DNA from 3 places in the Ferrimonas pelagia genome. Region 2 is predicted to be linked to each of the others. Evidence: predicted binding sites of a transcription regulator. Region 2 holds the regulator's gene; each other region holds the start of a gene.
What was found. The regulator MetJ, encoded in region 2, represses methionine synthesis genes. The targets are predictions, from matches to a motif close to TAGACGTCTAGACGTCTA.
Positions count from the first base shown of each region.

Region 1: the regulator MetJ is predicted to act here: its motif matches at 1,265-1,282, upstream of metA (homoserine O-acetyltransferase MetA).
Region 3: the regulator MetJ is predicted to act here: its motif matches at 1,177-1,194, upstream of msrA (peptide-methionine (S)-S-oxide reductase MsrA).

Region 1 is NZ_BAABJZ010000009.1:81,078-83,280, forward strand. Features, by position in the region: gene ABEA08_RS04525 (methyl-accepting chemotaxis protein) at 1-173, opposite strand, end outside; gene metA (homoserine O-acetyltransferase MetA) at 292-1,227, opposite strand; gene ABEA08_RS04535 (SDR family NAD(P)-dependent oxidoreductase) at 1,375-2,100, shown strand; gene ABEA08_RS04540 (hypothetical protein) at 2,113-2,203, shown strand, end outside.
Region 2 is NZ_BAABJZ010000105.1:101,114-103,316, reverse strand. Features, by position in the region: gene ABEA08_RS20610 (sulfite exporter TauE/SafE family protein) at 1-622, opposite strand, end outside; gene metJ (met regulon transcriptional regulator MetJ) at 687-1,007, opposite strand; gene metB (cystathionine gamma-synthase) at 1,191-2,203, shown strand, end outside.
Region 3 is NZ_BAABJZ010000016.1:21,625-23,827, reverse strand. Features, by position in the region: gene ylqF (ribosome biogenesis GTPase YlqF) at 1-611, shown strand, start outside; gene msrA (peptide-methionine (S)-S-oxide reductase MsrA) at 673-1,155, opposite strand; gene astE (succinylglutamate desuccinylase) at 1,308-2,203, shown strand, end outside.

The sequences.
Region 1 (2,203 bases), on a different contig from region 2:
TTGAGCACCCGTTGAATGGCAGGCAGGATCTGCTCGTTCTGATATTCGCTGTCCTTCGCCAACTGAGCCTGACTCCAAAACCCAGCGATGGCATAAAGCACAATTAATACGCTGATAAGCAGCAACGGCGACCGTATTTTCCAAGCGATCGACCAATCGCGAAAGTGTGTCATGCTCATATCCTTATAGAGGGCCTGCCGCCATCTTAAGATCTATTCACCTTCGCACCTTGACTTGAATCATCTTCCTTATGGACACAGGAAAAACTAAAAAAAACAACATCTTTTCAGCTCACTCCCAAGGAGTCATGGCGTCCATATCGTTCAGATCGAACGGCGTCTGCTGGTAGACGTAGTAGTTGAGCCAATTGGACACCAGCAGGGCACCATGGGCATGCCAACGGGCGTGCGGCGTTTGGGTCGGATCGTCGTTGGGAAAGTAATTGTGCGGGATCTGCGGTGCCAGCCCAGCGGCGAGATCGCGCCGATACTCGGTCTGCAAGGTGGTGCGGGTGTATTCGGGGTGGCCGGTGACAAACAAATTGCGGTTATTGCTGTCGACCACCAAATACGCACCGGCTTGATCGGATTCGGCCAGCACGGTGAGTTCATCGTGCGCCTTGAGCTGATCAAGCGAGATCTGCGCCAATCGAGAGTGAGGCACCCAGAATTCATCGTCAAAGCCCCGCAGCAGCGGCACATGCTGATGAACCCGCTGATGGCGAAACACGCCGGAGATCTTCTCCTCACGCAGATAGCGCTTGAGGCCATACAGGTGATAGAACGCCGCGTGCGCCGCCCAGCACAGAAACAGCACCGAGGTGGCGTGCTGCTGTGACCAGTCGATGATCCCACGGATCTCATCCCAGTATTGCACCTGCTCAAACTCGAGATCCCCCAGCGGCGCACCCGTGATGATCAACCCATCGAAGTTGGTGTGCTTAACCTGCTCAAAATCGCGATAGAAGGCGTTCATATGATCGCAGGGCGTGTGCCGGGAGGGGCGGCTGTGGATCCGCAACAACTCGACGTCCACCTGCAGCGGGGTGTTACCCAGCAGACGCAACAACTGAGTTTCGGTCTCGATCTTGTTCGGCATAAGATTCAAGATCAACACCTTAAGCGGCCGGATATGCTGTGATTCGGCCCGCTCCTCGGACATCACGAAAATGTTCTCGCCCCGCAAGATCGCGGAAGCGGGCAAACTGTCGGGCACCTTAACCGGCATACGACTCCCTCCTTTAGACTGAAGCTCCTGTTATAACAGGACATCTGGACGTCCACAAGCCCAGATGGCTTTCTTCAGTGCTTGTCGGCGTCGATTACGATCACTATGATCAGGGCTCCTTCCGCTGCTAACCCAAGATACGCCCCTATGGATCAACTCAGTGCCATTATTATTGGCGCCAACTCCGCCCTGTCGCAGGCATTAGCGCTGCAACTGATCAATGATAACGTCCGTCTGGGTCTGATGGCCGCAGACACCGACGCGCTGGCCCCTTTGATGGACAAACTGCCTGACAACGCCGAGCTGGTGGCGATCGATATCTTCGATCCTGAAGCCTGTCGCAGTGCCTTCAGCCAGTTGTGGGATACGCTGGATGGCGCCGCGCTGGTGGTGATCAACACCGCGGCCTCGGGGCTGGATCTGTCCCTGCCCTACGCGCTGGATAAGCAGATCAACGCCGTCAATGTTGAGGGCTTTACCGCCCTGGCCAACGCCGCCTTCACGCAGATGGTCGAGCAAAAGTATGGCCAACTGGCGGCGTTTACCTCCATCGCCGGTGAACGCGGTGGCCCGCAGATCGCCTTTCACGCCTCCAAAGCCTACCAACAGAACTATCTACAGGGGCTGCGTCTGCATGCGCAACGACTGAAGTTGCCGATCACCATCAGTGACATACGCTTAGGGTACATCGACAAGATGCAAGGTCGTGGCAGCAAAACTTGGGGCGGCTCACTGGATAAGATCTCCAGCCAGATCATCCGCGCCCTGCGCAAGGCCAAGCCTCAGGTGTACGTCACCCGCCGCTGGCGTTTTATCAGCTGGCTCACCCGGGCGCTGCCGGAGTTCATCTACAACAAACGCAAATACAAATAACGGGACAACAGCATGCCAAGGGACGCGTTAATCACTCAACTGTCCGAACATCTCAGTCAGCAACTGGGCCACACGGTGGACGATCCCACCCTGCCGGCGCAGT
Region 2 (2,203 bases):
ACCAGAAGCCCAGCAAGGCAGGGGGGATCAACAGCCCGCCGCGTACTAACTCAGAGGTGCCAAACTTACCGGCGATGGCCAGCAGCACTAGAGATAGAGCGGCACTGAAGACGAAGAAGCCGGATAGGGTGTGGCGCATCTGGGCAGCGGATTGATTGTTGTTGAGCAGCAGCGCCAGCGGGGGCCCACCGATGGCGGCGATGGCGGCAAAGATCCCGGAAACAAAGCCGGCGCCAAACAGGTTGGCGTTGGTCAACGGCACGCGCCACTTGGCGAGGGTGAGAAAGACGGCGCTGAGTACAATGATGCCGATCCCCAGTCCGAGCCACTGGGTCGACGCGACAACCAGCAACCAGGTGCCCAGAATACCGCCGGGAATGCGTCCGATCAGGGCGGGTGTCAATATGCCCATCTCTAGGCGGATCCCTATACGACGCAGGGTAAACAGCGAGATCAGCAACCCCATCATGATGATGGGGCCCGGTACCCAAGCTGGATCGATCAGATACAGCAGCGGCGCCACCACCACGGCCAAGCCAAACCCCACCGCGCTCTGTACGATGGCACCGGCGAAGACGATCAGCCAGACCAAAAGGAGCTCGATGCCTGGAACTGGGTTCATGGAGAGGGCCTTTTTTACGCTAAAAAGCCTGCGGACTGCAGGCTTTTTGTCCTGGTGACGACATTCAGTCGTCTAACTGGTCCGGGTCGATCCCCAGCGCCAACATCATTTCGCGCGCGGCGGCGGGGACGTTGTCCGGGCGATCCTTGCGCAGATCATCATCGCCGGGCAGCGGCTGGCCGGTATACGCGTGCAGGAAGGCCTCACACAGCAGCTCACTGTTGGTGGCATGACGCAGGTTGTTGACCTGACGACGGGTGCGTTCGTCGGTGAGGATCTTCAGAACCTTGAGCGGAATGGACACTGTGATCTTCTTGACCTGTTCGTTCTTCTTGCCGTGTTCTGCGTACGGGCTGATGTATTCGCCGTTCCACTCGATACTCATCGATGCACCTATAAGTCTTGATAACGGGGCCAATTTTAAACCCATGCCCGAGAGAGTCAATGATTGCCGTCTTAACCTGTAAACGTTTAGACGGCTAAACGTCTTGACGCCCGAACTGTGGCGGTTTAAGTTAATGAACCATCACAAAATCGTTTTGTTGCGTCAGTCTGGAGGATGCATTCGATGACTCAGCGCCAGTTCGCTACCATCGCCGCCCGTGAAGGGATAGAAAGTGACACCCAGCATGGTGCGGTTGTGCCCCCGATCTACCTGTCGACCAGTTATACCTTTGAGGCCTTCGGCCAACCCCGGCAGTACGACTATGCCCGCAGTGGCAACCCGACTCGCGGCACGCTGGCGAACGCGCTGGCTCAGTTGGAGGGGGGAGCTGGCGCGGTGGTGACGGCGACCGGCATGGCGGCGATCAGCACCGCGGTGGCCTTGTTGCAGGCGGGGGATCTGATCCTGGTGCCCCATGACTGTTATGGCGGCAGCTACCGCTTATTCACGTCGCTGGCGGCCAAGGGTCAGTTTGAACTGCTGGTGGTGGATCAAACCGATGAGGCCGCGCTGGATACGGCGCTGGCACAAAACCCGAAGATGGTGTGGCTGGAAACCCCGTCCAATCCTCTGTTGCGTCTGGTGGATATCGCGGCCATCGCGACCAAGGCGAAAGCCAAACAAGCCTTGGTGGTGGTCGACAACACCTTCTTATCTCCCGTACTGCAGCAGCCACTGGCCTTGGGTGCAGACATTGTTATCCACTCCACCACCAAGTACATCAACGGCCACTCAGATGTGGTGGGCGGCGCGGTGGTGGCCAACACCGCCGAATTGGTGGAGCAACTGGACTGGTGGGCCAATTGCCTCGGCCTTACCGGCGGCGCGCTCGACAGCTATTTGACCCTGCGTGGCCTACGCACCTTGCCGTTGCGGATGCAGCAACATGAACGCAATGCTAAGGCGGTGGTTGAGTTGTTGGTTGAGCACCCGAGTGTGAAGGCGGTGCATTACCCCGGGCTGGCCGATCACCCACAGCATGCGCTGGCTCGACGCCAGCAGGCTGGGTTTGGCGCCATGCTGAGTTTTGAATTAGAGGGCGGCGAGGCCGAGGTACGCGCCTTGCTCGATCGCCTGCAGGTGTTCAGCGTGGCGGAGAGTCTGGGCGGAGTGGAGTCGCTGATCTGCCATCCCGG
Region 3 (2,203 bases), on a different contig from region 2:
ATAAGGTGGGTCAGGACAAGCAGATCAAGGCGATGATCATGGGGATCCCGAACGTTGGCAAATCCACTTTGATCAACACCCTGGCAAAGCGGATCGTGGCGAAGACCGGGAATGAGCCGGCGGTTACCAAGGCGCAGCAGCGGATCAAGCTGGAGCAGGGGATCATGCTATATGACACCCCGGGCATGTTGTGGCCAAAACTAGAAAATGAGCACTTTGGTTACCGCTTAGCGGCGATCGCGGCCGTTCGGGATACGGTTGTGGACTATGAGGATCTGGGCAGTTACGTCTCGGAATATCTGATGGGTGCGTACCCTGAGCGCTTGATGGAGCGCTACAAGCTGGATGAGTTGCCGGCAGAAGACTGGCAGTTTATGGAAGCGGCCGGGCGTAAGCGCGGCTGTATGCGCTCCGGCAATCAAGTGGACTACGCCAAGTTCGGCACCATCTTGGTCAATGAGTTGCGTAACGGCACCTTGGGGGGGATCACCCTAGAGACGCCCGCGATGGCGGAGATCGAAAAGGCGGAGTTGGAAGAGGCACGTCGCAAAGCGGAAGCCCTGAAACTGGCCCAGGAAGAGCAAAAGAATCGCCGCAAGCGCGATCGATAATGCGTCAGTTCGTTATTGACGATCAGGCCGGGCATTGCCCGGCTTTTTTCTGCCTGGGTGTTTAATAAAAAGGGAGGTGACAGCTGGGCAGTTCGTTCTTGGCCAAGTAGTCCTGATGGTACTCCTCTGCCGGCCAGAAGATCTGCGCGGGTACGATCTCGGTCACGATGGTTTTGCCTTGCCAGTAGCCTTCCTCTTGCTGACGAGCCTTAGAGGCCAGGGCTTGTTGCTGCTGGCTTTCGTCGTGGTAAAACACCACGCTGCGGTATTGGCTGCCGAGATCGTCGCCTTGTTGATCACGCGTGGTGGGATTATGGTGCTGCCAAAACAGATCTAAGATGGCGTCGAAACTGACGTAGGCCTCGTCGTATTCCACTTGCACCACTTCGGCATGCCCGGTATCACCTTGTTTGACTTGGGGGTAGCTGGGATTGTCTAACGTGCCGCCCATATAACCGCAGCGCACCGTGGTGATCCCCGGGATCTGGCGTAGAAAGTATTCAACCCCCCAGAAGCAGCCTGCGCCTAATGTTGCTATTGCCATGAATTACCCCTCTGCCTTCTATGGACGTTTGGATGGCTAAACGTCCGTTGACAATAAGCGAGATCCCCATCGATGGCAAGCGGTTTCCTGTGACAGCTTTGCTATCGCCTGGTTACAATGTTCGGCATGTCGATGAAGTAATGGAGATACGGGTGTTTGACACGGACATGTTGCAACATACTTTGAGTCAGGGTGAGCGGATGGCAGCACCACTGCCACAGCGGTTGAGCCATACTCTGGCGGATGGGACGCATGTCAGCATGCAATGGCCGGGGATCTTGTGGGTCGAGCCGGCGTCGCCGGCGGAGCACGATGTGGTGCTCTCAGCCGGCGTCCATGGCAATGAAACAGCGCCCATAGAGCTGCTTAATGAGTTGGTTACAGCTTTGCTTGAAGGGCAGTTCTCCTGCCGGCAGCGGTTGCTGGTTCTGTTTGGCAATCCCGCGGCCATGTGTCAGGGCCAGCGCGAGCTGAAGCTCAATATGAATCGCTTATTTTGTGGTGCGCATCGCCGCTATGAGGGCGAGGAAGCGATGCGGGCGGCTTTGTTGGAGCAGACGGTCGAGGCATTCTTCGCTCAGCCCGATCGCCGTCGTTGCCATTATGATCTGCATACCGCGATCCGCGATTCTCGCCGAGAGAAATTTGCGGTCTACCCCTTCCGGCATGGCCGCCCTTGGAAGCGCAGCCAATTGGCGTTCTTGGCCCGATGCGGGGTGGATACTGCGCTGTTGTCCCATGCCCCCACCACCACGTTCAGTTATTTCAGTTCAGATCGCTTCGATGCCGATGCCTTTACTGTGGAGTTGGGCAAGGTTCGGCCCTTTGGTCAGAATGACTTAAGTCGATTGGCAGCGTTGCGGCAAGAGTTGGTGGCCTTGCTGTCTCATCGGCAAAGTGAGTCGTCGCCACCGGCGCCGATCACGGTGTTTGATGTCGCTCAGACCATCATCAAGCGCAGCGAGGCCTTTCGGCTCAATTTTGCCGATGACACCGCGAACTTTACCGAATTTAAGCCAGGAGCCCTACTAGCGCAGGATGGGGAGTT